Regions from separate parts of the Rummeliibacillus sp. JY-2-4R genome, predicted to be linked through region 4. Evidence: riboswitches for the same ligand, from Rfam matches in the RefSeq annotation. Region 4 holds a riboswitch; each other region holds the start of a gene.
The links. A riboswitch is a leader RNA that binds a small molecule or an ion and turns the genes downstream of it on or off. The one in region 4 is predicted to bind cobalamin.

Region 1: another riboswitch for cobalamin. It lies ahead of ACWV26_RS01825 (ABC transporter substrate-binding protein); the one in region 4 lies ahead of ACWV26_RS09320 (energy-coupling factor ABC transporter permease).
Region 2: another riboswitch for cobalamin. It lies ahead of ACWV26_RS01295 (ribonucleoside-diphosphate reductase subunit alpha); the one in region 4 lies ahead of ACWV26_RS09320 (energy-coupling factor ABC transporter permease).
Region 3: another riboswitch for cobalamin. It lies ahead of cobT (nicotinate-nucleotide--dimethylbenzimidazole phosphoribosyltransferase); the one in region 4 lies ahead of ACWV26_RS09320 (energy-coupling factor ABC transporter permease).

The regions. Positions count from the first base shown of each region.
Region 1 is NZ_CM132623.1:362,316-370,736, forward strand. It holds gene ACWV26_RS01805 (GGDEF domain-containing protein) at 1-300, opposite strand, end outside; gene ACWV26_RS01810 (DUF1934 domain-containing protein) at 509-949, shown strand; gene argS (arginine--tRNA ligase) at 946-2,613, shown strand; gene ACWV26_RS01820 (DUF4822 domain-containing protein) at 2,857-3,405, opposite strand; cobalamin riboswitch at 3,696-3,876, shown strand; gene ACWV26_RS01825 (ABC transporter substrate-binding protein) at 3,979-4,944, shown strand; gene ACWV26_RS01830 (FecCD family ABC transporter permease) at 4,950-5,936, shown strand; gene ACWV26_RS01835 (adenosylcobinamide amidohydrolase) at 5,941-7,416, shown strand; gene cbiB (adenosylcobinamide-phosphate synthase CbiB) at 7,418-8,374, shown strand; gene ACWV26_RS01845 (pyridoxal phosphate-dependent aminotransferase) at 8,361-8,421, shown strand, end outside.
Region 2 is NZ_CM132623.1:262,018-270,438, forward strand. It holds gene ACWV26_RS01270 (undecaprenyl-diphosphate phosphatase) at 1-258, shown strand, start outside; gene ACWV26_RS01275 (response regulator transcription factor) at 1,146-1,865, shown strand; gene ACWV26_RS01280 (sensor histidine kinase) at 1,855-3,204, shown strand; gene ACWV26_RS01285 (PepSY domain-containing protein) at 3,201-3,896, shown strand; gene ACWV26_RS01290 (PepSY domain-containing protein) at 3,969-5,285, shown strand; cobalamin riboswitch at 5,388-5,566, shown strand; gene ACWV26_RS01295 (ribonucleoside-diphosphate reductase subunit alpha) at 5,751-7,973, shown strand; gene ACWV26_RS01300 (ribonucleotide-diphosphate reductase subunit beta) at 7,989-8,421, shown strand, end outside.
Region 3 is NZ_CM132623.1:1,700,914-1,709,334, reverse strand. It holds gene ACWV26_RS08290 (amino acid ABC transporter ATP-binding protein) at 1-117, opposite strand, end outside; gene ACWV26_RS08285 (amino acid ABC transporter permease) at 114-854, opposite strand; gene ACWV26_RS08280 (basic amino acid ABC transporter substrate-binding protein) at 870-1,670, opposite strand; gene ACWV26_RS08275 (hypothetical protein) at 1,924-2,619, opposite strand; gene ACWV26_RS08270 (cysteine hydrolase family protein) at 2,867-3,424, shown strand; gene cobT (nicotinate-nucleotide--dimethylbenzimidazole phosphoribosyltransferase) at 3,584-4,633, opposite strand; cobalamin riboswitch at 4,713-4,893, opposite strand; gene ACWV26_RS08260 (hypothetical protein) at 4,946-6,019, opposite strand; gene ACWV26_RS08255 (hypothetical protein) at 6,327-6,722, opposite strand; gene ACWV26_RS08250 (hypothetical protein) at 6,848-7,126, opposite strand; gene ACWV26_RS08245 (hypothetical protein) at 7,310-7,552, shown strand; gene ACWV26_RS08240 (MFS transporter) at 7,604-8,421, opposite strand, start outside.
Region 4 is NZ_CM132623.1:1,925,469-1,933,889, forward strand. It holds gene trpA (tryptophan synthase subunit alpha) at 1-663, shown strand, start outside; gene ACWV26_RS09305 (energy-coupling factor ABC transporter ATP-binding protein) at 721-1,575, opposite strand; gene cbiQ (cobalt ECF transporter T component CbiQ) at 1,572-2,363, opposite strand; gene ACWV26_RS09315 (energy-coupling factor ABC transporter substrate-binding protein) at 2,350-2,658, opposite strand; gene ACWV26_RS09320 (energy-coupling factor ABC transporter permease) at 2,658-3,416, opposite strand; cobalamin riboswitch at 3,590-3,774, opposite strand; cobalamin riboswitch at 3,999-4,191, shown strand; gene ACWV26_RS09325 ((2Fe-2S) ferredoxin domain-containing protein) at 4,347-4,712, shown strand; gene cobJ (precorrin-3B C(17)-methyltransferase) at 4,992-6,662, shown strand; gene ACWV26_RS09335 (sirohydrochlorin chelatase) at 6,679-7,581, shown strand; gene cobK (precorrin-6A reductase) at 7,578-8,345, shown strand; gene ACWV26_RS09345 (precorrin-8X methylmutase) at 8,358-8,421, shown strand, end outside.

The DNA.
Region 1 (8,421 bases), 1.6 Mb from region 4:
ACCCGCAATATAAATTCGAAATAAACCAATTAATACAGAAGAAACTGCTATTGAAATTGGACCACCGATTAATCCTGCAATGATTATAATAACATTTCGAATATCTTGAATGACATGATTATTAAAGTGAATCGCTGTTACCATTAGAAGTAGTCCAGTAATCGCCGATGCTACTCCAACATACCATGGATGTAAATCTAAATATGAATCAAGGATTTGTTGGAGATATTCATACACAAAATAAAAGAAAACAGTAAAAGTAAATAATAGTGAGAAATTGATAATTAAATCAAGGATCAATTGGAATCACCACCGAATTAGTACGTACATTATAACATCAAATTTTACATTAAATTAGCAAATTCGCTAAAATGTGACGTAAAATGAAATAATATAAAATAAATGATGTAATAATAAGAAGTTATATAAATGTTGTATCTTGAAAAGAAGTGTTATCCTATCCTATAATAAGAAGGTTATATTAAGAAGGAAGCTGAGGCGTCGTAATTTGTCAGATACACTTACAGCACCCATAAAATTAAAAATTATTACCACCATTAAACAACCAGATACTCCCTTAGAGAAATATGAACTTTGGTCTGAAGGTACAATTCTGAAAAAACGTGATCAAATCTATTTGCGATATGAAGAAGTACAAGAAGATCAACATATGAACACGACACTACGATTTGGTCAGGAAGACGCAATTATTATTCGCAATGGCGATCTTAAAATGCGCATGCCATTTGTACTTGGACAAGCTCAAAGAGGGCACTACAATAGTCAATATGGACAATTACCAATCGTGACAGTAACGAAAGTGATGAAATTCGAACCGTCAGAAACACTTCAAAACGGTCGATTTTATTTACAATATGAATTGTTTATCGGCGGAGAATCTGTCGGAGACTATGCATTAGAACTGAACTATACGGAGGGAAATCAATGAACGCAGTAGAACAAGTACAACAAGCCATTAAAGAAGCGCTTGTTGCAGCGATTCAAAAATCGGAACTAGTAGAAGATACAAGTTCTTTAGACATCCACTTAGAAACACCAAGAAATAAAGAAAATGGCGACTACGCTACAAATATTGCAATGCAACTGACTAAATTAGCAAAAAAACCACCACGTGCTATTGCAGAGGCAATTTTAGAAAATCTAGATACAGAAAATACTAATATTGAAAAAGTAGAAATTGCAGGACCAGGCTTTATGAATATCACTATCCGCAAAGACTATCTTGCAGATGTCGTAACAACTGTTCTTGATCAAGGTACTGAGTATGGCCGCAGCAATGCTGGAAAAGGCGAAAAAGTTCAAGTTGAATTCGTATCAGCAAACCCAACAGGTGATTTACATCTAGGACATGCGCGTGGAGCATCTGTAGGTGATTCTTTATGTAATGTATTAGATTTTGCTGGTTACAACGTATCACGCGAATACTATATCAATGATGCAGGTAACCAAATCACTAAATTGGCAAAATCTCTAGAAGCACGCTACCGCGAAGCGCTTGGATTAGATTCAGATATGCCTGAAGATGGTTATCACGGCAAAGATATTATCAAAATCGCAGAAGAATTATCAAAAGAATTTGGGAAAGATGTCTTAGAAAAATCAGAGGAAGAACGTTTTGAATTCTTCCGTGAACACGGTCTAAAACACGAATTCGGCAAACTTCAAAAAGATTTAAGAGACTTCCGTGTAGATTTCGATGTATGGTTCTCTGAAACTTCTTTATATAAAGATGGTAAAGTTCAAACTGCACTTCAAAAACTAAAAGACAATGGTCATGTTTTTGAACAAGACGGTGCTACTTGGTTCCGTTCAACTACGTTTGGTGACGATAAAGATCGTGTATTAGTTAAATCTGATGGTTCATACACATATCTAACACCAGATATCGCATACCATGAAGATAAATTAAATCGTGGTTTTGATAAGCTGATCAATATTTGGGGAGCTGACCACCACGGCTATATTCCACGTATGAAGGCAGCGATTGAAGCACTTGGCTACAACCGTGACACATTAGAAGTAGAAGTAATCCAAATGGTAAACCTTCTACGTGACGGCGAAAAAGTGAAAATGTCAAAACGTACAGGAAACGCAGTAACTCTTCGTGAATTAGTAGAAGAAGTAGGCCTAGACGCTGTACGCTATAATTTTGCAATGCGCGCAGGTGACACACACTTAGATTTCGACTTAGATCTAGCAGTAAAACAATCAAACGAAAACCCAGTGTACTATGCTCAATATGCACATGCACGAATTTGCTCTATCTTACGTCAAGCAACAGAAAAAGGCTTCACACCTTCAACTGAACATCTTGACACATTATCATCAGAAAAAGATATAGAAGTATTGAAAAAAGTGGGCGATTTCCCACAAGTTGTAGCAGATGCAGCTCGCGTACGCGCACCACATCGTATCGCAAACTACATCCAAGAACTAGCAGCAACATTCCACAGCTTCTATAACGCAGAAAAAGTACTAGACGCGGAAAACAAAGAACGCTCTGAGGCACGCCTTGCCCTAATCACAGCAGTCCGCACAACAGTAGCAAACGCACTAAAACTAATCGGCGTATCAGCACCGGAATCAATGTAGTGCTGAGGCGGCTCGTTCAGACCCGAAAATCACATAAGCTTTCGAATCGAAAACGTCCTTTCAGTTTTCGACCGAGAAAGCGTTGTGACTCGAGGGTCTAGCCGCCGAAGCCGGAAAAATGTAAGTACTTCAACCGCTCATTAAAGCGTAATAAAAAAGAATGATCTATAAATAAAAAAAGGACATCGCATATTTTAAATAATATGTAATGTCCTTTTTTGCTTCATTTGTATTAAATACATTCTAGTCTTTTTCCTCTTCAGTAAAGGAAAGTTCGCTATCTTTATATGGTATATGTTCTACGAAAACCTCTATTGCATTTCCGTTTGCATCTTTTCCGATTCTTTTATAAACATACTTGTCCTTCGTTACTTCTGTTAACTCAACAATAGATTTGGTTCCTTTGGATTTAGATATGAGGATACGAAAATTACCATCATTCGTTATAAAGAAAAACCCATAATCGCGACTCTGTTTTGTTGTTTTATCAAAGAATTCATATTTTGATGTTTGTGCATCATATTTTGCAAGACCAATAAAACCTGCATTTTCTTTTGTTAAATCATTATGATTTTTATCATAAACAATGGTTCCTTGCCAAGCAGTACTTCCAAGAATCCTTGAAATTCTCTCACCCTTACTTAATGAAGCTTCCTCATTTCCCTTTACTTCTGAACTAACCGGTATTTTTGTTTCATTTGCGGTAATATCCTTTTTGTCAAAAACCTGCCATTGACATGCGGATAAAATCATTACACTTGCAAGAATAACGACCATCAATATTCTTTTCATATTTCACCCTCCATATTTTACTATCAGTACCACTGTTACCGATTTTTAGACTTTTAATACTTTTAAAATATTTACTTTTTAAACTGAGTGGATGGAGGTAAGGGGAGGGGGTCTAAATAATCCTAGTAAGTCTAAGAACAGCTTGAGTAGATCTAATCCATGCTCGAGTGGTTGTAATCCTGCGCGAGTATTTCTAATCCAACCCAAAATACTCTACTCCCAAGACATAAATAACTACTTTCCATTCCACACCTTCCACAAAAACCAAATATTCGGTATAATGAAAAAGTAATTGAATTGATCAATACGGTTCTCAGGGATTATTTTTGTTTCTGAGTAAAAGGGGAAATCGGTGAAAATCCGATGCGGTCCCGCCACTGTAAGTGCAAGCAAATCGTAATGCCACAAAGACATTGCTTTAATTGGCATGAAAGCACAAGTCAGGATACCTGCCGTATTTAAAACCACCGTTACAACTACGAGGATAGATTAGGTGTTTAGAGTCATTTTATATGTCTGTAAACTAATCTCTCGTTTGTACGGGAGATTTTTATTTTTATAGGAGGCTTTACAGTGAAGAAAATATGGCAACTTGGGTTTATGCTTGTAATGGCATTCATTTTATTAGTTGGATGCAATCAATCAAGTACTCAAAAATCAGCAACTGACAAAACAGAAAAAACAACGCAATCTACTGAAAAAACAGCTACATATCCAATGACAGTAAAAGATGCATTAGGAAATGATGTGGTGTTCAAAGAAGCACCGAAAAAGATAGTATCACTGATTCCTAGTAATACTGAAATATTATTTGCCCTTGGTTTAGATGACAAAATCGTTGGTGTAAGTGACAACGATGATTACCCAGCAGCTGCTACGAAAAAGGAAAAAGTAGGCGGTATGGAATTTAACGTTGAAAAAGTTTTAAGCCTAAAACCAGATGTGGTTTTTGCACATGAATCTAGTGCAGAATCAGTAAAAACAGGATTACAACAATTAAGAGATGCAGGGATCAACGTCTTTGTTGTAAAAAATGCAGCAAACTTTGAAGAAACTTACCAAACGATCGAACAAATTGGTCAAATTACAGATCAAACAGAAAAAGCAGACAAAATCGTTGCTGACATGAAAGCAAAAGTAAAAGAAGTACAAGAAAAGACTGCTAAAGTAAAACAACGTACTGCATTTGTTGAAACTTCAGATGAACCTGAAATCTACACAGCGGGTAAAGATACATTTATGGAAGAATTCTTTAAACTAGCAAACATCAAAAATGTAGTAGATGATCAATCAGGTTGGTTTAAAATTGATTCAGAAGAAATCGTAAAACGTAATCCAGATACAATCATTGTTATGTACAATTACGTTCCAAATATCATAGAAAAAGTGAAGAAACGTCAAGGCTTTGATAGTATCACTGCAGTCAAAAATAATGCAGTTGTACAAGTCGATGCCAACTTAACAAGTCGTACAGGTCCTCGTCTTGCTGAAGGGTTAGAGGAAGTAGCGAAAGCTGTTTATCCAGAGGCATTTAAGTGAGGAAAATCTTCGTAAGATATATCGTGTCCATTGCTATTCTTGTCTTAAGCATTTGGCTTGGTATATCGATTGGTTCTGTAAAGGTTCCGATTAGTACGTTATGGAATATGGGAGCAGATGAAATAGCAACCAATATTTTATGGAAGATACGTATGCCTCGTGTCATATTAGCAGGTCTTGTGGGTGCAGCATTAGCGATTGCTGGTGCTGCCTTCCAAGCATTGCTAAAAAACCCGCTTGCAGATCCATATACGTTAGGAGTGTCATCAGGTGCCTCTGTAGGCGCTGTAATGACGCTCTTTTTCAGTATTTCGACCCCTATTTTAGGTATTTACACATTACCCACTTTCAGCATGATAGGGGCGTTATTATCATTACTTATCGTTATAGGGTTTGCTAAATTGGTCGATCGAACGATGAAAATGGAAACCCTTATTTTAACAGGAATTATCGTAAGCTCATTTTTAAGTTCCATCATATCCTTAATGATTGCTTTAACAGGAGAAGAACTTCGCCAAATTATTTCATGGTTAATGGGAAGTGTCTCCATGAGAGGGTGGCCATATGTGAAGATGATTTGGCCGTTTATTGCAATCGGCACAGTTCTTATTTGGATAAACAGACGTGAACTGAACGCTATTGTTTTTGGTGAGGAACGTGCAAAATATTTAGGAGTAAATGTTAAGAGAAGTAAGATGATGTTATTACTTGGTGGCTCCATGTTAACCGGTTCAGCTGTTGCAGTATCTGGCACGATTGGATTTGTAGGGCTAGTAGTACCACATATGACCAGGTTATTGTATGGTTCAGACCATCGCCATTTATTGCCGCTATCTTTTATAAATGGGGCATCATTACTTATCCTTTGTGATTTAATAGCACGTACAATTATTTCACCTACAGAATTACCGATTGGTGTCATTACAGCATTTTTGGGTGCACCTGTATTTGCTTATATTTTCTTCCGTCAACGTAGAACAAAGGGGGCATAATCGAATGCTTACTATTAAACAACTTAGTGGTGGTTATGATCCGAAAAAGCCAATCGTGAAAGATGTTACCTTTACGATTGAAAAAGGAAAATTCGTTGGAATTCTAGGACCAAATGGAAGCGGTAAATCCACATTAATAAAAGTAATTAGTGGCATTTTAAAGGCTTCAGCTGGTTCTATTAAGATTAATGACAAAAATTTAGAGGATTATTCCTCCAAAGAGTTAGCACGTACTATGGCTGTTTTGCCACAATTAAATGCTCAAAGTTTTTCTCATACTGTTCGCGAAACGGTTTCAATTGGCCGTTATCCACATCAAAATAGTTGGTTTTCCACATGGTCAGATGAAGATGAAGTAGCAGTGACAACCGCTATGAAACAAACGGGCATTATACAATATGAAAATCAACAAATAGAATTTCTCTCTGGGGGGGAACAGCAGAGAACCTTTGTAGCTCAAGCATTAGCACAAAGAGCAAATCTATTGCTATTAGATGAGCCAACAAATCATTTAGACATTGAGCATCAAAGAAAATTGATGGATATGATTCGATATGAAGTTGTACATAATGGTTTGACTGTTGTTTCAATTTTCCATGATATGAATTTAGCTTCGATTTATTGTGACCAGCTAATATTACTAGAAGATGGGCAAATCCATTCAATGGGTGAGCCACATGAAGTTTTAAAGGAACAACATGTATTGGATGTGTATCAAACAAAGGTTTCAAGATATCCTCATCCAATTTATCCAAAGCCACAAATTACGTTAATACCGGAGCTTCAAGAGAATGCTCAAAAGATAAATACGATTACAGCAGAACAAATTCAAATTCGGGATGAGTATGTAGAGCTGCAGACAACATTCCCATTAAAAACTGTCTCTTCTGCTGTTCACAATGCTGGTTTTGGATGGTTCCAAACATTTATCAATCGAACGGTAGAAATAACGTATATGATAGATAACGCACATGAAGAGCTAGAAGATTATTTAGAGAGACACGGGTTTTCTCCAACAAATACAGTAGCTATGATGACAGCGGTAGCAGCAAAACATGTGGTAGTTCGTGAGTATTCGTCATCAGTTGGAAGTATTGTAGTAGCAGTCACAGCAGGAGTAGGGAATGCAGTGGATGTATCAAAAGCATATGAACGTCAAGAATTGCCTCATATTGGAACGATTAATACATGGGTGTTTGTCAATGGAACTTTAACAGATGAGGCTTTTATGCAAGCGATGATCACGGCTACAGAAGCCAAAACCAAGGCTCTTACGGTAGAGAACATCAAAGATGATATTTCAAATACGATAGCGACAGGGACTTCAACAGATAGCGTACTTGTTGCCGCTACTCAAAAGGAACCATTCTTTGAATATGCAGGAACGGTTACAGGAATCGGTAAACTCATTGGTCGCGGCGTTTTTGAAACAACTCGAAAAGCGTTACAAGACTACAAGCGGGCGAAAGGGATGGCTTAATATGTTAGCACATGTAATCGCTTGTACACTTGGTGTCATTCTTGACCGTCTGATTGGGGATCCACCTAAATTACCTCATCCAGTCATGTGGATTGGCAATCTAATTCAATGGCTTACAAAACGTTTAAACAAAGGAAGATACAGAAAAGTAAAGGGACTGTTGCTCGTTATTTTAGTGGTCGGTATAACAACAGCGCTATCCTATTTCATTGTATTTGTTGCATTTAAAATTGGAACTGTTTTTGGAATCTTAGTCGAAGGAATAATGATTGCAATTGCTTTAGCACAAAAGAGCCTAAGTAGTGCAGCGATGGATGTCTATAATCCGCTAATAGAAGAGGATTTACAAGAAGCAAGAGTGAAGCTTTCGTGGATTGTAGGGCGAGATACGGAAAATTTATCTGTCCCAGAAATCACAAGAGGTGTAGTTGAAACTGTTTCCGAAAATACAAGTGATGGTATCACCGCACCATTATTTTGGGCATTTCTTTTTGGAGCGACAGGGATTTGGATGTATAAAGCAGTAAATACACTCGATTCAATGGTAGCTTATAAGAATGAAAAATATGGTGAATTCGGATTTGTCGCAGCACATACAGATGATGTATTTAATTACATACCAAGTAGAATCACAGGATTTCTTATGCTGATTGGAACGAAAAAAGAAACAACACATACCTTTTCTTACCGCTACAAAAGTTGGTTAAGAGATGCTAAAAAACATCCAAGCCCAAACAGCGGATTTTTGGAAGCCGCAACAGCTTATCAGCTTGGCATTCAATTGGGCGGTACAAATTGTTATGAAGGTGTGATTTCCAAACGAGCTAAGATGGGGGAACCTGAAACAGAGCTTGCACCAAGACATATTAAATTAGCCATTCGACAAATGCATACCGTCACTATTTTGTTTTGGTTATGCGGTGTCATCTTAGGAGGGGTTTTCATTGTCTTTACCTAGTCATGGTGCGAATCCGCATCGTTTATATGACCAACTAGCAATCAAGC
Region 2 (8,421 bases), 1.7 Mb from region 4:
CGCACAGCATCTGATTTCACCTTTATCATGGCTGTGCCAATCATGGCGGGTGCTAGTGGTTTATCACTTGTAAAACACTTTGACCAAATCAATTTCGGCGACATGGGCTTCTATATCATAGGATTTATCAGTGCATTTGTCTTTGCGTTGATTTCTATTAAATTCTTCTTAAAACTAATATCAAAAGTGAAATTAGTACCATTCGCTATCTATCGTATTGTATTAGCAATAATACTTGCTATTATTGTTTATATGTAATTAAAAAGAGATTGTCTGATAAGTATATATTAAAAAATATAGTATAAAATTGATAAAAAGCTGTTTTTCTATTTTTAATAGTAAAAACAGCTTTTTTTGATATGTATATTAGTCTTCGAATGCTGAAATTCCTTAGGAGATTAATAAAATTTTGATTTGAATTTTTAATGTAGATTAGTAATCCAAAGATTATTGAAGTGGAATTGAGCTGCGACTCCCAGCTAGAAAAAGCGAGACAGGTGAGACCCCGCATCGAAGTGTGGAGACTCACAGCTCGCTTAGCTCGGAAAGCGAAGCTAATTCCACTTCTATTTAAAATTAAATTAGTATTAAATAGTTTATCAATACAATAAAAGGTTGAGGAGGATAAAAAATAACGCTCGACTTTACCGGAAATCAACCTATTAGAATTACCGATAATTTGTCGTTAATTCTAATCAGAAAATCAATTAGTATATCCTAGACAGTCCTTTTTCAAATTTGAATTCTCATCATTTTATAATCAATACATGGTACCATAAAGTGAAACTCAAATCAGTAGGGGCTTTCGACGTACAGGATGTACTAGTGCCAACGTTGCCACAGGACGTGGCGTTTTTAGTTGGCCTTTCCTCACTGATTGTTAGTCCCGTTCTACTGTCGTTAAGATCGCAGAGCGTACGCTCTGCGATCAATCGACAGTACGAACCCGATTAGTTCAACTAAACCGCTACTAACGCATCGGTAAGTTTCACTGTATCTCACCAATCAGGCGTTTACGGGCAGTTATCTCAACTGCTGCTTCTTCGAATTTTCTAAAGCCTTGAGATGAGAGTTTTACTGCTCGTTAACGCGGGATAAACGTAAGACGATAAATATTTAAACAAAAAATAGCAGGTGAATACAATATGCCAGAACGTATTTTAATAATCGAAGACGAAGAAAAAATTGCCCGCGTTTTGCAATTAGAATTAGAGTTCGAAGGCTATGAAACAGGAATTGCTCACACAGGCTTAGACGGACTTAATTTATACCAAGAACAAAAGTGGGACTTAGTATTATTAGATATCATGATGCCTGTAATGGATGGTATTAAAGTGCTAAAAAGAATCCGAGCAATAGAATTGACAACACCCATTATTATGCTCACTGCAAAGGACGAATTGGATGATAAAGTATCAGGTTTAGACCAAGGCGCTAATGACTATATTACAAAACCTTTTGCAATAGAAGAATTACTAGCCCGTATACGTGTGGCATTACGATTGAACAAGAACTATCAAAAAACGGATACATCTACTAAAAAACAAGATTTATTTTTGCACGAGTATGGTGGGCTTTCTATACATGAAAAAACGCGTGAAGTAATAAGAGACGGGGATTCAATTAATCTAACACCTCGGGAATTTGAACTTTTGCTCTATTTGCTAAAGCATCCCAAACAAGTACTTACGCGCGAACAAATTTTAGATAGGGTATGGGGATTCGACTATTATGGAGATACCAATGTTGTGGACGTTTATATTCGATATGTCCGTCAGAAATTAGATAAAGGTAGCAATAATCCGCTCATCCATACAGTGCGCGGTGTAGGCTATGTGCTAAAGGAACAAACAAATGAAGCTTAAGACAAAAATACATATATTCTCGACCTTACTAATGTTGATTATCTTAGTACTTACTACAATCGGTATCTATTTTATGTACAAGAAGATGGCATATGATACAGAATATCAGCAATTGTTAGATGAATCGAAGGAACTTGTAACATCGATTAATCAGACAAGCTCCTTTAACGATCCTGCAACTATTTTAAGAGCATATATTCCAGTGAATGGTGCCATTCGTATTGTAGACCATACTGGAAAGTTAATCGTTAATGTGCAATCGATAGAAGGTATTGAAAATTACAATCCTGAGCTACTTCTTAACAGCTATCGAGTAGAGGATTATCAAAGCAAAGCCATCTTATCGTTTAATGTCCCAGTAATTTGGAAAGATGGTTCTATTGTTTATGTGCAAATGATGAAATCGATGAAAAATGTAACGAATACATTATCGCTTTTACGACTTGTTTTAATTGGGATGATTACATTAGCAGCAATTCTTGTATTACTTTCTAGTATGACACTCGCTGAAATTGTTTTAAGACCCATTCAGAGTTTAACGTCCACAATGAAACGGATTAGTCGATCCGGTACATTTGAGAGAATTGATATGAGTAGAAAGGGTAAGGACGAGCTCGGAGAAATGAGCCAGACTTTTAATCATATGATGGCTCAACTGGAACAAGATTATCGAAAACAGGAACAATTTGTATCAAATGCTTCCCATGAGCTAAAAACCCCATTAACAGTAATAGAAAGTTATGCGCGTTTATTGAAACGTCAAGGCTTTAAAAATAAAGATGTGGCAGAAGAATCGGTAGAAGCAATTTTAAGTGAATCAGTGCGAATGTCTGAAATGATCCAGCAAATGCTTGAACTGGCAAAAAGTAAAGAACGAACATCGCTACAAATGGAAAAGGTTGATGTATATCATTTATTAAACCAAACATTACAGCAAATGCATCAAGCTTATAATCGAAATTTTTATCTACATGGAGAGGGGCCACTATTTATTACAACGCATGAGCAAAAAATCAAGCAATTGTTTTTAATTTTCCTTGAAAACGCTCGTCGTTATAGTGAAGAGGATATTCATGTTTTTTTAACAGCTAATCCCCTCGTTATTAAAATTCAAGATAATGGAGAGGGTATTGCGAAAGAACATATACCACACTTATTTGAACGTTTTTATAGAGTGAGCCAAGATAGAAATCGCAAAACAGGAGGAACGGGTCTTGGACTTGCGATAGCGTCAGAAATTGCTACACAACTCCATATCGATTTATCTGTTGAAAGCACGGTAGGAGAAGGAACTACTATGATTTTGACGTTTAACGAGCAAAAGGAGGAACGCCCATGACTAAAGTAAAGCATTGGACAGTCCTAACGTTTATCGTATTAATCATCATTGCTGTTCTGATCTTATTGTCAATGTGGAGTCATATAACCAACGAAAGTGATAAATCCACTTCAGAAGTTTATAAAACAATCAAGGAAATGTATGGTGGGGAAATTACCTCTTTTAAAAACAATGGAAAAGAGTATGTGATGGAGCTTTCGAAAAACGGTGCGAGATATCATGTAGAAGTTGAAGCAAAAGACGGTAAAATTACTAAAATGGAAAGAACAGATTTAGTAGGATTAAAGCATGAAGATTTAATTTCAGAAGATGAAGTGAAACAAATAATTAAGGAAAATTACGAAGGGAAAATAGTGCAATCACTGTTAAAGACAGAGCAAGATATACTTGTATACCAAGTGCAAATTGTTAATCAGACTAAACAGAAGAAACGAAATGTATTAGTTGACGCGACTACAGGTGAAATTCTAGCTGAAGCGGGGGAAGATACAAAAACTGCTAATGCCATCGTAAGCAAAAAGAAGGCTCAACAAATTGCTAAAAATAGGTTAAATGGTACGATTCGTGATACGACTTATTTTGAAACAAGTAGTGGAGGCTATTATTTAGTGGAAATTGTTTCTAATGGAAAAGTAACAACGTTTCAAATTCATGCAGTAACGGGTAAAATCATGTCTTTTACAAATAATTAGATTTCTAAATAAGATTCACACTTTATAATAATTACTTCAAAGCCACTTAAAAAGAGAATGGAGGGCTGAAAAATGAAGAAAATGATTATTGCATTAATAGTCACTTGCTCTCTAGCGGTTTCGGTTTCTTGTGTTGTGATAGCGCAGAATACGAGCCAACAACATATTTTGTCATCAAAAGAAATCTCTCAAAAAGCTTTAAACTATGCAACCGGGAAAGTATATAAAATTAAACTAGACAATAAAAAAGGTGATCCTGTTTATGTAGTGAGTGTAATGGATAAAAAAGCAAAGTATGAGTTGAAATTGAATGCTAAAACAGGTGAGCTCTTAGAAAAAACAACAGAGTATAAAACCTTAAGCATTGCAAGAGAAAAGATTAGCTTAGAAAAGGCAAAGAAAATTGCTTTAAAATCAGTAAAAGGTCAAATTCTAAGAGCCAAATTAGATAAAAAAGATAAAGTATACGAAATTACTATAGTTAAAGGAAAGCTCAAATATGAAATAGAGATTAATGCGATTACAGGAAAAATTGTTAGTAAAGAAAAAAAGACAGCCATAATTAGCAAAGCAATTAGTTTAAAAAAGGCAAAGAAAATTGCGTTAAATACTATGGGCGGAGTGGTGCAACAAGTTAACTTCAATCGCGATGGTGGTATTTATGAAATTCACGTAGTTAAAAACAAAACGTCTTATAAATTTAATATCGATGCCTATTCAGGAGAAATTATTAATCGTCAAAGTGACGGACCAACAGAACCTGATTCCGAAAACGGAATTGGACTTGAACAAGTAAAGCAGATAGCTATAAACACTGTAGGTGGAGCAGTAACAGAGGCTAATTTAGATCAGGGTAATAATATTTATCAAGTGAAAGTACAAAATGGAGATACTGTGTATGACATTGAAATTAATGCAAATACCGGTGCCGTAATTAGGCAAGAAAAGCAATCTGCTTCTCAAACTTTTGCAAGCTTAGAACCAACATCGATTGGGATTGATAAGGCCAAAGAAATTGCTTTATCCAAAATACCTGGAACAATAACTTCAGCAAATTATAACCAATCAGATGGAGTTTATGTCATTACAATTGCTGCTAATGGCAATGAATATACTGTTGAATTGAATGCCCAAACCGGTGAAATGGTTAGACAAGAGCAAAAAGAAAATAAAGTTTCAAATAATAGTAACGAATCTACTATTATTACAACCGAACAAGCATCTCAAATTGCTTTAACAAAAGCAAAAGGGACTGTTACAAAAATTAATTTAGTAAATAATATTTATGAAGTAGAAGTAAAAGATGGGACGTACTTATATGCAATTAAAATTGATGCGAATACAGGAGATGTCCTAAACTTTGATAAGGAATATGAAACAAAAGACTAATTAATTCCTATTAGAGAGTGTTATTTTCTTTAATTATGCTATTGTACTTGTGTAATATAAACACAATATGTTAGATTGTATATATCGAAAAACACAATATCTAGTATGTGAGCGGAAGTTGGTACCAGCAATGGTTTAATAGGGAATTCGGTTAGAAGCCGAAGCTGTCCCCGCAACTGTAAGTGTGGACATTTGTCAATTAGCCACTGAGCTATGCTTGGGAAGGATGACAAAATGGAGGAAACACAAGCCAGTAGACCTGCCAAATTTTCGTTTTGTGACACTTTCTTCGGGGCCTTAAGAAGTGGAAGTACATAATTCACAGTTGGTTTAGCTTGTATAAATCCCTTACTGTGACTTTATTTGTTTCCATTTCAATTAAAGCGACTATGCTGCCGATGAAGGCAGATAGTCGCTTTCTTTTTGGCTGATACGAATTAGCATAATGAAAAGGAGACTACAAATATGGTAACGATTAAAGAAGAAAAAGAAACGGTATTGCAGAGACTAGAAGATGAATTTGGCCAAGAGGAAATGAGTCCCTTACGCCGTAAGCATGAACGTTTCATGCAAAAACACCCTGATGCAACAGAAAAAGAATGGATAAAAGCATTAGCGCTCCATGCACTAAGTTTTCTCGATGAGGAAGAACCTTATTGGACTTTTGTTGCGGCAAAATTATTGCAAATAGAAATTTATCATGCTGCAGCAGATGTTAGACAAGTTTCAATTGAAAAAATATATCAAGTTTTTCCACAACATATTCGTAAATATGTTGGTAAAGGTCTATATAATCCTGTACTGATAGAAGCATATTCAGAAAATGAACTACAACAATTAGCGGCTGAACTTGACCCGAAACGAGATGAATTATTTACATATATAGGATTAAAGACATTAATAGATCGTTATGTTACGCGTGATTTTGACAAAACGCCAATCGAATTACCTCAAGAGCGCTGGATGATTATTGCGATGACATTAATGCAAAATGAAAAGGAAAATCGACTTGAAAAGGTAAAAGAAGCTTATTGGGCGATGAGTAATCTCTATATGACAACAGCAACTCCTACTCTATCAAATGCAGGTAAAACGCATGGTCAGCTATCAAGTTGCTTCATCGATACTGTAGATGATAGTTTGCAAGGTATATATGATTCCAATACAGATGTTGCGACACTTTCAAAATATGGTGGCGGTATCGGAGTTTACATGGGGAAAGTTAGAAGCAGAGGGTCTTCTATTCGGGGATTCAAGGGCGCTTCTAGTGGAGTCATTCCATGGATTAAGCAATTAAATAATACAGCTGTATCAGTTGACCAACTTGGACAACGCCAAGGGGCAATAGCCGTTTATTTAGATGTTTGGCATAAAGATATTTTTTCATTCCTTGATTTGAAATTAAATAATGGAGACGAACGTATGCGAGCTCACGATATTTTCACAGGCATTTGTCTTCCTGATTTATTCATGGAAGCTGTAGAAAACCGTGAAGATTGGTGTTTATTTGATCCTCATGAAGTTCGTTCGTTAATGGGGTTTGACTTAGAGGACTCTTATGATGAAAAGCGTGGTGAAGGCACATTCCGTAAGAACTATCTTGCTTGTGTTGCCAATACATTATTATCACGTGAAGTCGTTCCAGCAATTGATATTATGAAACGAATTATGCGTAGCCAGCTTGAAACAGGTGTACCATACATGTTCTATCGTGATGAAGTAAACCGCAAGAATCCAAACAAACATGAAGGTATGATTTACTCTTCGAATTTGTGTACAGAAATAGCGCAAAATATGTCAGCAACGGAATTTGAGTCTGTTGAGCTTGAAAATGATCTTATCGTTACACGCCGTAAACCTGGAGATTTTGTAGTATGTAATTTATCTTCCATCAACTTAGGAAGAGCAGTCCCTGAAAACGTATTAGAACGACTTATCCCAATTCAAGTAAGAATGCTGGATAACGTCATTGATTTGAATAATATCCCAGTAAAACAAGCACAACGTACGAATGCACGCTATCGCGGAATTGGTCTAGGAACTTTTGGATGGCACCATTTACTTGCAGTTACTGGTATTGCTTGGGAATCAAAAGAAGCTGTTGAATTTGCTGATCAATTGTATGAGAAAATTGCTTACTTAACAATCCAATCATCTATGAGACTTGCAGAAGAAAAAGGTGCTTATCCATTATTTGAAGGCTCTGAATGGAAAACAGGGACTTATTTTGAAAGTCGAGACTATCAAGATGCAAAATGGAGAGCCCTTCAAAAAGAAGTTGCAACAAAAGGAATGCGTAATGGGTATTTGATGGCTGTCGCTCCAAATTCAACGACTTCTATTATTGCGGGAAGCACAGCAAGTATAGATCCTATTTTCCAAAAAAGCTATTCGGAAGAGAAAAAGGATTATAAGATTCCAGTAACGGTACCAGATTTGAACAAAATGACAACCTGGTATTACAAATCAGCTTATTTTATCGATCAAAACTGGACAATCGAGCAAAATGCTGCGCGTGCACGCCATATTGATCAAGGGATTTCGTTGAATCTTTATGTACAAAATACGATTAAGGCAAAAGACTTGCTGGCACTTCACCTAAATGCATGGAACAGTGGTATTAAAACAACCTATTATGTTCGATCTACATCTGTTGAATTACTAGAATGTGAATCATGTGCAAGCTAAGGGGAGAGATGAATAATGGTTGAAGTAAAAAAACGCGAACTCATGGACAAAAAAGCACCCAATCGCGCTACGGGAATCGTTAATGGACGTTCATCCAATATATTAAATTGGGACGATGTTCAATTTAGTTGGGCATATCCTAAATATAAAAAAATGCTAGGGAACTTCTGGACGCCATTTGAGATTAATATGAGTAGTGATATTAAACAATTTCCGCAGTTAACGAAAGAGGAGCAACAAGCATTTAAAAAAATCATTGGTTTACTAGCACTACTTGATAGTATTCAAACAGATTATGCAGGAAGAATTGCCGATTATTTAACGGATTCTAGTTTGAATGCACTGATGATTATCTTGGCTCAACAAGAGGTTATTCATAATCATTCTTATTCCTATATTCTTTCTAGCCTTGTTTCAAAAGATGAACAGGATGAGGTATTTGACTTTT
Region 3 (8,421 bases), 220 kb from region 4:
ACCAGAACCGGATGGACCAATCACACAAACGACTTCTTTTTCTTTTACTTCATAATCTATTCCCTTTAATACCTCAAGATTTCCAAAGTTTTTGTGTAAGCTTTTGATATGAATCATGCTGCAGTCCGCCCTTCATCTTCGTTTTGCGGCAGATTGGTTTGTCTTGATTTTTTCTTTCTTGGATTGTAGTTATTACTAAATCGTTTCTCGATGTAAGCAATAATTTTAGTTACGATATAAGTTAAGATTAAATACAGAACAGCCGCTGTCAAATATGGCTCCCAGAAACGTTGGTATGCACCTACAACAACTTTACTTGCATATAAAATATCATTTGCCGCGATAATTGTAACAAGTGAAGAGTCTTTTAATAATGCGATAAATTCATTTCCGAGTGGTGGAATCATTCGACGAAACGCTTGTGGTAATACGATTTTAATCATCGCTTGACTATGTGTTAAACCAAGTGAACGAGCTGCTTCCATTTGACCTTTACCAATGGACTGAATCCCCGCACGAATAATTTCAGCATTATAAGCGGCACTATTTAGGATCAGTGCGGTTATACCCGAAACCATAAAACCGTACGATTGGCCGAATATAGATGGAATAACAGCTAAGTGAATGATTAAAATTTGAACAAGCATCGGTGTCCCACGGAAAAGGTCAACATATAATTTCGTCGGCCAAAAAATCCATTTCTTTTTGGATGTTTTACCAAGTCCCAATAAAACACCTAGTACTAGACCACCGAAATAACCACATATGGTTAACACGATTGTCACCCAGATACCACGTAAAAACATGTCTCGGTAGTTCCAGATTATATCCCAATGTAATCCCAAGAAGTTCATCTGAAATACCCCCAATTATTTAAGTTCTTGACTAGTAATCTTAGCTAATTTACCATTTGCTTTGATTTTCTTTAAACCTTCATTTAAAATATCATATACTTCTTTATTTCCTTTTTTCACCATGAACCCATAATATTCTTTTGCGAACGCTGGGTCTTTAATTGTTTTTAATTTTGCATCAGGATTGTTTTTCAAGTATTCAGTAATAACCGCATTATCTGCAATTGCTGCATCAGCTGTACCGTTGATGACTTCTTTATATGCAATTGGTTGGTCTTCGTAAGCCATAATATTAGGGCTTGCTTTACCTTGTAGTTTTTGTGCTGCAACATGACCTGTTGAATTGATTTGAACAGCAATCTTCTTATCTTTTAAATCTTGCAATGATTTAATAGATGATCCTTCTTTTACAACGATGAATAATGTTGCTTCATAATATGGATCTGTAAAGTCATAAGATTGTTTACGTTCATCTGTAATTGTAATGCCACCTGTTCCGAAATCAACTTCCCCATTTGTTGTTTGTTGGAAGATTGGTTCCCAACCCACATTGTTTAGCTTAATTTTGACACCCATTTCATCACCAATTGCATTTAAAACATCAACGTCAATCCCTGAAAGTTTTTGACTACTATCTAAATAAATAAACGGCGCAAAAGTTGCAGATGTACCACCAACTAATTCTGTAATTTTGTCCCCTGAATTACCTGAAGCACCAGATGTTTTAGCTCCATCTTTTGTCCCGCATGCTGATAAAACCATTAGAATCCCAAATAGAATTGCAAAAATCGAAAGTAACTTTTTTCTCTTTTTCATTACTAACACCTCATCTTTTTGATATTATTTGGTAAGAATTTCCCTAATTATTAGAAATATCCCTAGTTAAGTATGATTATATAAAATTATTAATATTTAAACAATATTTATTTTTCTGATAATTTATAAAATATAATATTTTTGTATAATTATTAATGATCACTTATTATTTTGTTAAATCTTCTCTGAAAAAGTTCCTTTCGTTTCTCCGCAGCTTTTTTAAACTAATTAGAATATATTAATAAAGAACAATTTATTTTTCCATCTTCTTTTGTTCTTTTTGAATAATAGTTTTTATTTTTTCATTGCCTTTAACGCCAATAAGAAATACATTAGAATTTTTAGCATAAGAAAGTCTATAAGATACGCCATTTTTCAGTTCAATCTCCAAGAATATTAACTCTTCATCCTTGTAGTCGACATTTTTTATTTTTAAATCGTCCCATGCTTCGGTAAATTCTTTTGTTGAGGAGGATGAAAAAGTATGCAATCTTCTTCCATCTTCTGTGCTTTCAATATATATTTTTTTTGCAAATTCTTTTAAGGGATATAATTCATTTGCTGTTTTTGCATTTTTATTTTGCTCCGACACATACACTTGGTTGTCTGCTAAAACTAGAAATGATGAAGGATATCCTTTTACTATATATATGGGTGTTCCTATGTCCATAAAAGTAGAATCTCCGTTTTTCATTTTATAGCTACTACAGGCATGATTCGCCAATTTATACCTGACTTCTCCTATTTTCTGCCCCTTTTCAACCTTTATTTGTTTATTTTCATCTTCTATCTCAGGTGAATGATGTTGATATATTATACCATTCATCATTAATACATCCGCATAGTCTATTGCAGCGTCAGGACATTTACTCAAATTCTCCAAAGAACTGCTACAAGAAGCGAGAAAAATACTAAGAAAAATCATCATAAGAATTCGTTTAATTTTCATCACTTTCCTCCCATTCTAGCTTGCACTACGCTTGGTTATGTTCAAACTTAATCTTTTTCCATTGTAACATGAGTTAATAGTAAAAATTCCCAAAAATTACAGGAAGGTTGAATAAGGGTTGAATAAAGAATTACAGATGCAAATTCCATTAATTTACTTTAGACGATAGAGGGTATAAATAAATTTTTGAAGAAATATAATGTGTAGCTCAAAAAATTATTGATAAATGCATAAGGAGGAAAAATAATTGCAACAAACTTTGTTGATTATTGATGCTCAACAGGATTTAATTGAGGGTAATACTGAAGAACATGGGGTTTTTGAGAAAGAGAAAATCATTCTTAACATTAACACTGTAATTGATAAAGCAAAAAACGAGAACATTCCTATTGTTTTTATACGAGATTTAGATGTTTCAAAGGGAGAAGGACTTGGGTTTCAAATACATAAGGATATTCAAGTTCCATCTGCTGCTACCATATTTGATAAAGCTGCTACAAATTCTTTTTATGAAACTCCATTACTAGAACATTTAAATAAAAATAGTGTTAAGCATCTGGTGATTATGGGATGTAAAACAGAGCATTGTATTGATACAGCTGTTCGAACGGCAACAGTCAATAATTTTGATGTTACATTAGTTGGAGATGGTCATTCGACTTCTGATTCAAAAAATTTATCTGCAAGTCAAATTATTCTTCACCATAACGAAATTCTTCATGGCCATTATAATGTTGATAATTTTTCAATCGTTAGAAATACGAATGAGGATTTGTTTACACCTATTCACAACGAATTTCGATAATCAGAGAATTGTATCTCGTTTTAATAAATCAGTAAATCCCAATTTCTAGTTAAGAAATTGGGATTTTTTATACTGCAATACCCTATACTTTATCAAACTATGTTTTCTCGCTTTACAATCAACTTTATAAACTACTTTTAATTAACAATTTGCTAAAAATTAAATCTCCATCCCTACTTCTTCAAAAGAAGCCATATTTCTCATCATACTACATGAGGCTTCGATGATTGGGAAGGCTAGGGCAGCTCCAGATCCTTCGCCTAGGCACATATCCATTTTGAGCATTGGTTCTTTGCCTAGTAGTTCACTTGCTTTTTTACCGCCTGGTTCGTCTGTGGCATGGGATGTGATTAGATAGTCTTTTACTTTTGGTTCGATAGTTGTTGCGATTAGGCTTGAGACTGTGGAGATTAGACCATCAACAATTACTGGAACGCGGTTTGCTGCAGCTGCTAGCATGACACCTGCCATTCCAGCAATTTCTAGGCCCCCTACTTTCGCTAGGACATCTATGCCGTCATGTGGATTTGGTTGGTTTATTTCAATGGCTTTTCTTATTACTTCTATTTTATGTGCTAATCCGCCTTGACCAAGTCCGGCTCCTTTACCGGTAATTCCTTCTGGGTCAATTTGAGCTAATACAGATAGAATAGCTGTACTTGGCGTGGTATTACCAATACCCATTTCTCCAGTGGCTAGCAAATTGGTACCATTTTGAATTTCTGCAGTTGCAATTTCTATGCCTACCTCTAAAGCTTTGATTGCTTCTTCTCTTGTCATGGCAGGTCCTTGGGCAATATTCCCTGCTCCTTTTTTAATTTTTCGGTTGATGACACCTGCATCATTTGTGATTTCTTCCTTAACGCCGATATCAACTGTTACGATTTTTGCATTAGAAATTTTTGCGATAGCTCCTACTCCAGTGATTCCTTTTGCAATATTAAGAGTTTGAGCAAATGTTACTTCTTGCGGATTACTTGTAACGCCTTCTACATAAACACCGTGATCCGCTGCCATAACAATGACAGCTTTTTGATCAATTTTAGGGAATATTTCTCTAGTAATCCCTGAAAGTTGAACTGCAATTTCTTCTAATTTCCCTAGACTTGTCGGTGGTTTGATGAGGCTATCCACTCTTTGTCTTGCTTTTAACATCATCTCTTTGTCTAAGTCTTCAATTTTTTCAATAGTTTCTTGTAATAAGCTCATTTTCATCTCTCCCGAATAAAAATTAAAAGCCTGCAGTTTATTTGCATCACAAATAAACCGCAGACTTTTCCATCATCTGTTCATTTCAAGTTATAAGGCAGGTCTCCTGGCTCGGGGTCATGATTTCATCGGGCCTTCCCAGAATTTAATCCAGTGGCATTTCCGACAAACGATTCCCCTACAGTGGCGGGTCCGCTGAAGATTTTACTTCATTCCCTATTCTCCCTAAAAATTCGGGCACCTTATACTTTTATTGAATTTTCAATTAATAATGATACTAGAGTAGTAGTGTGAATGCAATACTATTACATTTTAAAATTTAATTTGTTTTAATCGAGAATCTTCTATATATAAAAGTTGTCCTGTTTTAACATCTACAGAATAGAATTGTGGTCCTTTATCCCAATTAAAGCTTTTTAAAGTTTTAATTCGTTTACCATTAAAATCATAAAGAGCATAAACACTCGCCTCATTATCACCATAAGTAATAGCAATTAAGCGTTTTCTCTGAAGGTCTACGTCTAATACATTGCCTTGGACTGTTTTTGCAAGTTTTGTAATCGTTAATTTTGTAAAATCTAAGAAATAGTTGCTATTATCGCTATATGATCTGATTATCATACCATTATTGGATACTGAATAATTTCCTTCACCACAACCAGTATTACCATATAATTTTTCTTTGGAAGTAATTGATTTTAAACTTTTCCCATTCAAATCCATACGATATAACTTACCGCTTTTTACAAAATAAATTGATTTCTTATTAACCCAAAAGTCGTCTACACCTTTTTGAAGGGTTTGTTTACTTTTTCCACTTAAAGAAGACTTAACAATTGTAAAATTCCCCATCGCTTCGTTGACTATTTTTGCATAGTACATAGAATTGCCGGTTATGACAAATGCATTTTTAGCATCTGAGGAAACTTTATCTGTTACAACCTTACTAACTTTTCCATTGCTTGCACGTTTATAGATTTCAAGAATAGTAGCTCCACCGCCACCACAACTACCAGCATAGATACTATCAAATACAAATTTAGTAAAATATACATCTTTTCCAACTGCTTGTACATCACGAATTGGTTTTACATTTGCTGAATATGGATCATATTGCGAGGTATCTGCTAATTTACCATTTACTAAAAAGAAATTTACATCATTTAATTTAATCGGTGGCTTTTTTGCATCTACTAAAGTATAAACTTTTTCCTTCAATACAGCAGAAGACTTTCCATTTGGAACGGCTTTATAAATCCCAGGAGAATTTTTGGCTGTCCCTGCAACGGGATAATACATTTCTTTCGTCGCTGCAAATGTATTGGTTGGAAGTAGCGTACTCACTAATAGGACGCTCAGTAAAACGAAAAATTTCATCAATTTCAACCTTTTTCCCTCCATATTTTATTTCTACGTTCATTTTATCTAGTTGTTTAATAGAATCTTCAGTTATTTAGATTTACAAAACATGAATGTAGAAATAAGCTTAATTATCTTGCTAAAAAGCTGCCCACTCCTTTCTAACAGTATTCTTACATAATATAATAATATGACAGGAGAGTATATACTATATACCTATTTTATTCTATTTATAGGAATATAATCAGACCCTTTATAACGTTTCATTGCATAACAAATAAACTACAGACTAAAAAAAGTCCCTAGCCTAAGGTAATTTCTATGCTTGAATTGATTAAACATATGCAGAACAGATTACCCCAAGACAACCATCCGCTGCATTAAAATCGACATAATATCTGTCAATAAGCATTGAGTGTTGATTGAATTGTTCTGTTACTAATTTTTTGACTACTTGATAATCTTTCATCACTTCTTTATATCTGATAGAATTTTGCGCTTTAGTATAGTGCGGTTCTTCTTGAAATAAAATCCTATCCAAAAATATTCTACGTGATTCAATCTTTTTTGGTTGCGGTTTAACAAATTCATATACAAAAATCATAAAGTGTTTCATTTCGGATCTGGTTCTCTTTACATAATCTAGCGTGGCAATAACTTTTCTATCAATCTCTTCTTGATTTACATTTTCTCTATACCATTTTTCCACTTGAACTTCTATGTTTTGCATTGTTATTCCTCCTTATCATCCCTTTGATATTCTTACTATACATAGGGATAATAAAAAGTGTTACGCAGGTAAAAATAAAGCATGCTTCTCAATACATCTCTTCATTAAACAACTCTTTTTGAAAACTATTTGTCAGCTTTAAACACAATTGTAAAATCTGAACCTAACTCCGTTTTTACTTTTTCAGTAAGATTTAGTCCCATTTTATTATGCTTATCTTTTGGCATTTTCTTATATTGTAGTGTCCATTGGAATAATTCTTCTTGAAGTTCATCTGATAGTGGGAAGTCATCAATATCTAGATTCCAGCCACAATTATTGCACCAAATTGGATCTGCACAATAATCAGCTTCTAGTTTAAGTGAATTCGTGTATTCACATTGACAAACATCTTTTAATATCAAAATAAGTACCCCTTCTTTCATTCATTTCACATGATAACTTTAAACAGTTAACTATAAATGTCTTGTCTCTATTTTATCTATAAACTATGAATTATTATCTAATTTTGTTTTTAAATCTAAAATTCCGGGTAGACTAATATCAAAACATTTTAACAAATCCATTACGTTAGGAGTTTAAATAGTATGAGAAAAAAACAGAAACGTTTAACTTTACTATTCATTCCAATGTTATTATTAGGCTTTATATCTAGTTCAACTCTCCCTGCTTCAGCGGCTTCTTATAATTATAATCATAAATCTGCAAGTGATTATATGATGTTGATTAACCCTAAAACGAAGCAAGAGCTTGATGATATTTTAGATCAAATGGAAGAGGATTTAGTAAAGCCTAGTTCATATTATAGTAATAGCCTAAATGATCATTAAAACAGTTAAACCCCATCCACTATTGTTCGTGGATGGGGTTTTGTGCTGTTTTTAATTATAAGATACTTCTGCTTCGTTATACACTGCTTTTTCTTTTTGGCTATATTTTTCCTGTACAAATAGAATAGCGATTGCTGCTATGATACATGGAATTGCAAAAGCTAGGAAGTTTAATTGAGTAGCTAATTGAGCTGCAAGTAAAATCCCTCCAAATATTGGTCCAAGCATCCCACCGATTCTACCTATACCGAGAGACCAACCGGATCCTGTAGAACGTATTTCTGTTGGATAATATTGTGATACAAAAGCATTTGTTATGATTTGAGCTCCTGTAGTTGTTGCTCCCGCTAAGAAAATAAGAATGTATAAGGACATTGCTTGTGGATTAAAACTTAGCGCGGTAAGAGTTACGAATGCTACGCATAGGAATAGAAATACCATTCTTTTTAATCCAAAACGGTCTGCTAACCAAGCGCCTATAATCGAACCAATCAATGCCCCAGCATTTAATGTTAGCAAGAACGACATACTAGAGCCTAATTCGAAGCCTGCATGCATCATGATACTTGGAAGCCATGTACTTAAACCATACATAACCAATAAACACATGAAAATGGCAACCCAAAACATGATGGTACTAAGAGCGCGATTACTTTTAAATAAATGTTTAACAGGTACGCCTTTTGTTAACTTAGTTGGAATGACAAATTCATCTTTATTTGTATAATTGCCTTCTTTGTCAAGCTTATTTAAAACTTTCAATAATTGGTCCTTTTTATTACGTAGGATATAAAACGCTGGTGATTCTGGAAGCGTTTTATAAATAATCGGCAATAATATAATAGGTAGAATCGCTACCCAAATGACTG
Region 4 (8,421 bases):
TTCTTACAACAAGAAGGCGTTACAGCAATTGAAGTAGGTATTCCATTTAGTGATCCTGTAGCTGATGGTCCTGTTATTCAAGATGCTGGTAATCGTGCATTAAAAGAAGGCGTTAATCTAAACGTAATTTTAGAAGAAATTGCGAAGTTTAAAGATGAAGTCAAAGTACCACTAATTATCATGAGTTACATCAATCCAATTATCGCATATGGAATTGAAAAGTTTGTAGCAAAATCTGAAGAAATTGGCATAAGTGGCTTAATCATTCCGGATGTACCTGTCGAAGAAGCTGAAATTATTACGGCTCATCTTCAAAACACATCAATCGCGTTAGTCCAATTAGTTTCTCTAACAAGTCCGAAAGAGCGAATAGAAAAAATTTCAAAAGCATCAGAAGGTTTTGTCTATGCGGTAACTGTAAATGGTATTACTGGTGTACGAAATGAATTTGGAAATTCACTTGAAGATCATTTCAAAACATTAAAAGAAATGAGTGAGATCCCTGTTCTAGCTGGATTTGGTATTTCAACACCTGAGCAGGTTGAACAAATGGGCGCAATGGCAGATGGCGTAATCGTTGGAAGTGCTATTGTAAAAGCTTTCCACGAAGGAAATAAAGAATTCATTAAAGAATTGCTACCGAAAGTAACCGTAGGAGAGTAGATCACCTCCAAAGTTTAAAACTTACACCCCATGATGTAATTCATCATGAGGTGTTTTTTAACAATAGCTATTGATTAATTTTGAATTTAATAATTGTACTAACTCTTGTTTACTTCTAGGTAGATTTACGGTTTCTATGGAATCATTTTTTGATTGCAAAACTTGAGCCATTTCAAATATCCAAGGCTTATCTAAATGTGCTTTCTTAAGTAGCAATTCATTTTGAAAAATATCATATGGATTCTCATGGTAAATTACCTCTCCATTATTCATTACAATAATCTCATCCGCCCATTCATAGGCAAAATCAACATCATGAGTGGATAAAATAATCGTCTTATTATCTGAATGTATTGAATTTAATAAGTGTAAAATTTGCTTTGCATAATAGGGATCAAGTCCAGCAGTTGGTTCATCCAAAATAAATACATCAGGATTCATTGCTAACACTCCAGCAATTGCAACTCTCTTTTTTTGACCAATACTTAAGAAATGAATTGGTTTATCTTGTAAATGAGTTACTTCTGTTTCTTTCATTGCCCATTCAACCATTTCAGTAACTTTTTCAATTGGCCAACCAAGATTTAATGGACCAAAAGATATATCTTGGCGAACATTTCCGGCGAAAAGTTGAGAATCTGGATCTTGAAATACGATTCCAATGTGAGAACGTAATGCAAGTAATGATTTTCGATTATATTTTATTGGCTGATTTTGAAAGAAAATCGTACCTTTTGTTGGGTGCAAAAGACCATTTAAGTGTTGAAATAATGTAGATTTTCCAGCGCCATTATTACCAAGTAACGCAATCTTTTTTCCTTTGGCTATTGTCAAAGACAAATTATGTAACGCATTCGTCCCATCAGCATATGTATGCGTTAGATTCTGAATATTAAAAAATAATTCATTCAAACCAGAGTGCCCCCAAACTGAAAATAAACAACCATAATTAGCGAAATGATAAAGAGAATAATGATCCAATTTTTCCTTGAATATTTGTAACAATCTTCAAGAAAAACTATGGATTCATCGTAACCACGAGCATTCATGGCCATAGATAATTCTGTAGACCGTTGAAAGACTTGAACAAATAATGAAGAGATAAGCATCCCTAATGAATGCATACTACGGATAACAGATAAATATCCTAGTCTAGAGTTTTGTGATTGGAAAATTTCAATCGATTTTTCTAAAAAAACAAATATAAAACGGTAAGTAAGTTCAATTAATTCAATTAATAATTGAGGTATTCTACATTTCCTTAAAACCTGCATGATATCATGAACAGGCGTCGTTAACGTTAAAAAATATAAACAACTTATGCTACTCAAGACTGAAAAAAATAATTGGATACATGATTTAACGCTTTGTTCTGAAATGTAAATTGTCCAGTTGTGCAATTGGAATTGCCAAATTGCACTATGGATTAGTTCAGCTTGTCGAGTGAATGATATTAAAATACTTATCAAACTACTAATGAGAAAAAAAGTAGGTATGGATAACATTTTCAAATAATATGACAAAGGAATTTTAGCTACAACAACTGTTATAAAACTCATTACAAAAAATGTGATTAGTGAAACTAGCTCGTCTTTGACAGATAATGAAAATAATAATAAAAAAATAGCAAATATAATTTTTTCGACTGGATGGATCTTTGCAAGTCGATTGATATAAGCGTATTGATCAATGAGTAGCATGGTTACCTTTGCCTACTTTTCCTTCTGATTTTTTATGTTTTCCACGAGAAAGTCCGATAAAATATCCGATGAATCCAGCACCAATAGCAGCTTGTAAACTGAACAATAAACTTTCAATTTCGCCACTTGGTGGTTCCCAAATACTTGAAAACCATGGTTGATAATTTATATCAATTTTATTAATTGTAGCCTCAGCTTCAGCATCAGCACCACTGAATTCAGCGCCCTTTTGAAAAAGCAAAGGGAAAATCGCTAATATAACAACAATTGCAATTAAGAGAAGATTTTTTTTCATTATTGTTGTGCACCTTTCTTAAATACTTTTAGCGCATTTAATTCTGCTAAGTTGTATTTTTGTAAAAAATTCATAATCACAACAGTCAGAATACCTTCACTCACTGCTAACGGAATTTGTGTAAGAGCGAAGATACTACTAAATTTAGTGAAAGAGGCAATGAAGCCACCCACTTCTGATGGGAAAGCAAGTGCTAATTGGATTGATGTGACAACATACGTACCCAAGTCACCAAGAGAAGCAGCTAAAAATACCGCAAATGAGAATGATAACCCCAATTTGGCCACTCCTTTATATACACCATAAGAAATAAGCGGACCTACGATTGCCATAGAAAATGTATTTGCTCCTAAAGTCGTTAAACCACCATGTGCTAATAACAAAGCTTGAAATAATAGAACAATAAAACCAACAATGCTCATTGCAAATGGACCAAACAGAACAGTACCAAGACCTACACCGGTAGGATGAGAACAGCTACCTGTTACAGATGGTATTTTCAGTGCAGATAAAACGAATGCAAAGGCTCCTGATAAACCTAGCATCATCTTAGTTTCCGGATTTTCAATAATTGTTTTTCGAATTGAACGGAATCCAATGACTAAAAATGGAATAGTTATAGCCCACCAGAAAATGGCCCATTCGACAGGTAAAAATCCTTCCATGATGTGCATGGCAAAAGCAGGTTTTGGCACGATCATGATTGCCGTAAGAAAATAAATAAGTCTCCAATTTAATAATTTTTTTACTATTTTCATGAATTTTTCCCTCTCTATTCGTATTCATTTGTTAGATAATATTTGACGCCACCCCTTTAATACTTTGTAGGACATAAAAAAACACTTCCTCGAACTGAAGAAGTGTAAACGAATAGTAAACCAATACCAAATGTAAAAGCATATCTATTCTCACACCTATCCTCGTAGGCTGAATCGAATCCACACTTTTGGCAGGTCTCCTGGCTTAGAGTCATCATTATGTTCTAACCTTCCCATCGTTGACAGTGGCATCTAAGAACAAAACTCGTCTTTACAGTGGCGGGACCGCGTTTGTATTTCACAAACTTCCCTATTAAGCTAAATAAACTAATTTAGCACCATAAAGTTTATTGAATTGTAAGATTACTCCCCAAGTGTATCATTTTTATATTTTCAATTCTACTAAATTTTTTATAAATAAATTTTTTTACAAAAGATGAACATAGAAAAGTTAAAAGTTTAAATTACTAACAAATTAAGTACATAAAACTCATATAAATTGTTTGATTCAAAAAAATATATTTGAAATTATTAAAAAATGGTATATGATTGTTTTAAGTTTTAAATTTACTAAATTATACAATTTCATAGAATTTTAAAAGTGCCTTTATAAGAATATAAGGGATAATAGGGAAATCGGTTTAAGTCCGATGCAGCCCCCGCTACTGTTACATGGATGAAATGATGCGTACTCACTGGTCGAAGTTAGTGACTGGGAAGAGATCAGAGTAAAGTGAAGTGAAGCCAGGAAACCTGCTTTTAAATGTAATGTATGATACTTTTCGGAGGGAAAGGTAAAGACTAATAAGCAGATTGTTGTTATGTACATATGATAATTTTCTGAATTCTCTAGTTTTTAAACCTTAATTCTTTGAATTAAGGTTTTTTTCTTTCCTTTTCTAAAGAAAATTTTTGAATTGGAGGATTTATATGACAACTTGGAATTTAGCTAGTATGAAAAGTCATTTATTCATTTGTAATGGAAGTTCATGTATGAGAAAAGGTGCTGAAGATATAACAGTGGCAATTCGAGATGAAATTGCACACTTAGGTTTAGATGAACAAATTCATACAACAAGAACGCGTTGTAATGGAAGATGTAAGGATGCTTGTATCGTTATTGCTTATCCGCAAGGAAGCTGGTATAAAGCATCGACTTCTGAAATAGGTCGCGAAATTGTAAGAGATTGTATTACACAACATAACAAGCAAAACACAATCTACCAAATGAAAGATGGGAAAATGATTCTGAACCCAAAAGTTGCCTCCATAACTGGAATTGATAAAAGCAAATAAAGTGAAACTTCAGTCAGTGGAAGGTTTTATCCCCACTGATTGTTAATCCCGGTCTACTGTTTCTAAGATTTCAAGTGTATGCTTCAAATCAATCGACAGTACGAACTCTATTGGTTCAACTAACTTTGTGCAAACGCATCAGTAAGTTTCATTGTATCTCATCAAAAGGGCGTTTACTGGTATTTGACCCTCATATATTTTCTATATAAACCCTTCAACTTGGGGTGAAGGTCTTACTGTCGGTTAATGCGGGATAAATCATATAGGGAGTGATTACACGTGACAAAACAAGGAAAACTATATGTCGTTGGTTTTGGACCTGGGGATTTTAAACATATTACAACAAGAGCCGTTGAAGCCCTTCAAGATAGCGATTTTATTATTGGTTATAAAACGTATGTAGAACTCGTTCAAGATTTAATAAAAAATGAAACAACTGTCATCAGTACTGGAATGACAGAAGAAGTATCCAGGGCGCAAGAAGCCGTTCGCCAAGCGGAAGCTGGTAAAAAAGTAGCTGTAATCTCAAGTGGTGATGCAGGTGTTTATGGAATGGCAGGTTTGGTATATGAGGTTTTAATCGAAAAAGGGTGGTCGGAAGCAAATGGGGTTCCTATAGAGATAATTCCTGGGATTTCTGCTATTAATTCATGTGGTTCATTACTTGGCGCTCCGATAATGCATGATTCTTGTACTATCAGTTTGAGTGATCATTTAACTCCATGGGATCTAATCGCTAAAAGAGTAGAAGCAGCAGCAATGGCCGATTTTGTTATTGCACTGTATAACCCTCGAAGCGGAAGAAGAACACGCCAAATTGTAGAGGCACAACGAATTCTACTTCAGTACAGATCTCCTGAAACACCAGTTGGTCTTGTAAAAAGCGCTTATCGTGATCGTCAACATATTATCATCACAAATCTAGCGGAAATGTTAGATCATGATATTGGTATGTTAACAACAGTTATTATTGGGAATTCTTCAACTTTCCTTTATGACAATAAAATGATTACTCCTCGTGGTTACCAAAGAAAATACACATTGAACACAGAGAAACAATCTTTAAAACCACATCAACGATTAAAAGCAGAAGCAGAACCTTGGGCGATGGATCAAGAAACCGGTGTTCAACGAGCGCAATCTTCTGTTGCAGTTGCTGAAAAAGTAACAAATGTTCAAATGAATGAAGCTGTAAACCCTTCATTACCAAAAATTAGCTCGTATGAAATGGCGATGGAAGCATTAAAACGTGTAACTGGAGAACAACCCAAAACTTCTCAGTACGTACATCAAAACTTTGAAGAAATTTTCGAATTAGCCGTAAGTCCGGGTGTAGCAAATAAAAAATTCACACCTGAACAAATGATGACATTAGCAATGGTAGTTGGAGAAAAAGGAACAATGGAATATACACCAAATCATCAAATCGTATTAAAGATTCCAACTTCAAATCCAGAGAGCATTACGAATAAGCTACAAGGAGTTGGATTCCTACTATCACCAGTTGGAGATGTACTGACATTAAAAGCATGCGATTTCTGTGACGGTGAAAAAACGGGTGGTATTCCTTATGCAGAAGAAATACAAGAAAAATTAGGTGGCGTTCAGTTACCGAAAGAATTAACAATTGGCTTTAATGGATGCGGAATGGCTTGTTATAAAGCGGTAACTGAAGATATTGGCATCATCTATAGAAAAGGGAAATTTGATCTGTTCTTGGGAGCAAAACCCGTTGGAAGAACAGCGCATGCTGGACAACCTGTAGCGGAAGGTATTGAACCAGACAAAATCGTTGATGTGATTACGAGCATTATCAAAGAGTATAAAGAAAATGCACATCCAAATGAGCGACTATTTAAATACTTCAAAAGAGTAAAGCAAATACAAGGATTTGTTTATCAAGATATCGCACCAAAAATTAATATCGAACCAGCTCCATGTGGAGACTGATTTAGGAGGAAAATCAATGAAAGCCATTTTATTTGTAGGTCATGGAAGTCAATTAGCAGCAGGTAATGAGGAAGTAACAAATTTTATTGAACAGTTGAAACCTACATTAGATCAAAATTTACTAGTAGAGTGTTGTTTCCTTGAATTTGCATCACCAAATATTGCTCAAGGAATCGACAATTGTGTTGCAAAAGGAGCAACTGAAATTCATGTGGTACCAATTATTTTATTACAAGCTGGACATTCGAAGATACATATTCCTGCTGCTATTGACGCTGGCATTGCCAAATATCCAAATATAAATATTTTTTATGCAAGACCTCTAGGAATTCATGAAAGTATTTTTGATATCTTGAAAGAACGTCTTGTTGAAAAAGGTTTTGACATCGGAGAAAAGAATGACGATACAGCGATTCTTCTAATTGGTCGTGGTGGTAGCGATGTTGATGCCAATAGTGATTTCTATAAAATTGCTCGAATGCTTTGGGAACAATTAAATGTGCTCACTGTTGAAAGTGCATTTATGGGCGTTACTTTCCCAACAGTTGAACAAGGTATTGAGAGATGCGTAAAGCTTGGAGCAAAGAAAATTGTGATGCTTCCTTACTTCTTGTTCACTGGTATTTTAATGGAAAGAATGCAAGGAATGCGAGCTGATTTTGCTTCAGAATATCCAAATGTCGATGTGAAATTAGCGAATTACTTTGGCTATCACAAATCACTACAAATAGTATTAAATGATCGAATTGAAGAATCATTGCAAGGTGAAGTAAAGATGAATTGCGATACTTGTCAATATCGTATAAATGCTGCTGAATTTGTAGAACATCACCATCATCATGACCATGAGCACGGACATGACCACAACCATCATCATGACCATGAGCACGAAGAACATTTAGTAGGTGTTCACAAATGATTTTCATGTTAGCTGGTACAAGTGATGCAAGAGAACTCGCAATCGAAATAGAAAACAATGGATTGAAAGTAATTGCTACAGTTGTGACAGAATCTGCGGCTAAGAGTTTAATAGAATCTGGTATTCAAACAAATATTGGCCGTTTAACTACAGAGCAAATGATTCAATTTATAAATGACAATGATTTACAAGCACTAGTTGATGCAAGCCATCCATTTGCTGAAGAAGCCTCAAAAAATGCGATTGCGGCGACGAAAGCTATTGGCATTCCATATATCAGATATGAACGAGCGAGTCAATCTTACAATAATCAACTAGTAACGATAGTACAAGACTATGAACAAGCAGCACAATTAGCTGCAAAGAAACACGGTGTAATTATGTTGACAACTGGTAGTAAAACATTAGGGATTTTCACAAAGCATTTATTAGGCTTAGAAAATACTAGAGTCATTGCACGAATGTTACCGAGACTAGACAATATGGAAAAATGCCAAGCATTAGGTGTAGAACAAAAAGACATTATCGCGATGCAAGGGCCATTTTCAAAAGAGTTAAATATGGCACTTATTCATCAATACGAAGTCACACTTATGATTACAAAAGAAAGTGGCAAAGTTGGTTCAGTAGATGAAAAGTTAGAGGCAGCACTTGAATGTGGTATTGAAACGATTATGATTACGAGACCAAAAATACAGTATGAAAATATGCATTCAAGTTTTGAAGGCGTTTTAGAAGAATTAAAGTTGAAACTAATAAATTAGGAGGAAATCAAAATGGATTTTAAAACAGATTTTAAACCACTTACAGTTGCACCTGATAATATTTACGAACATAGTT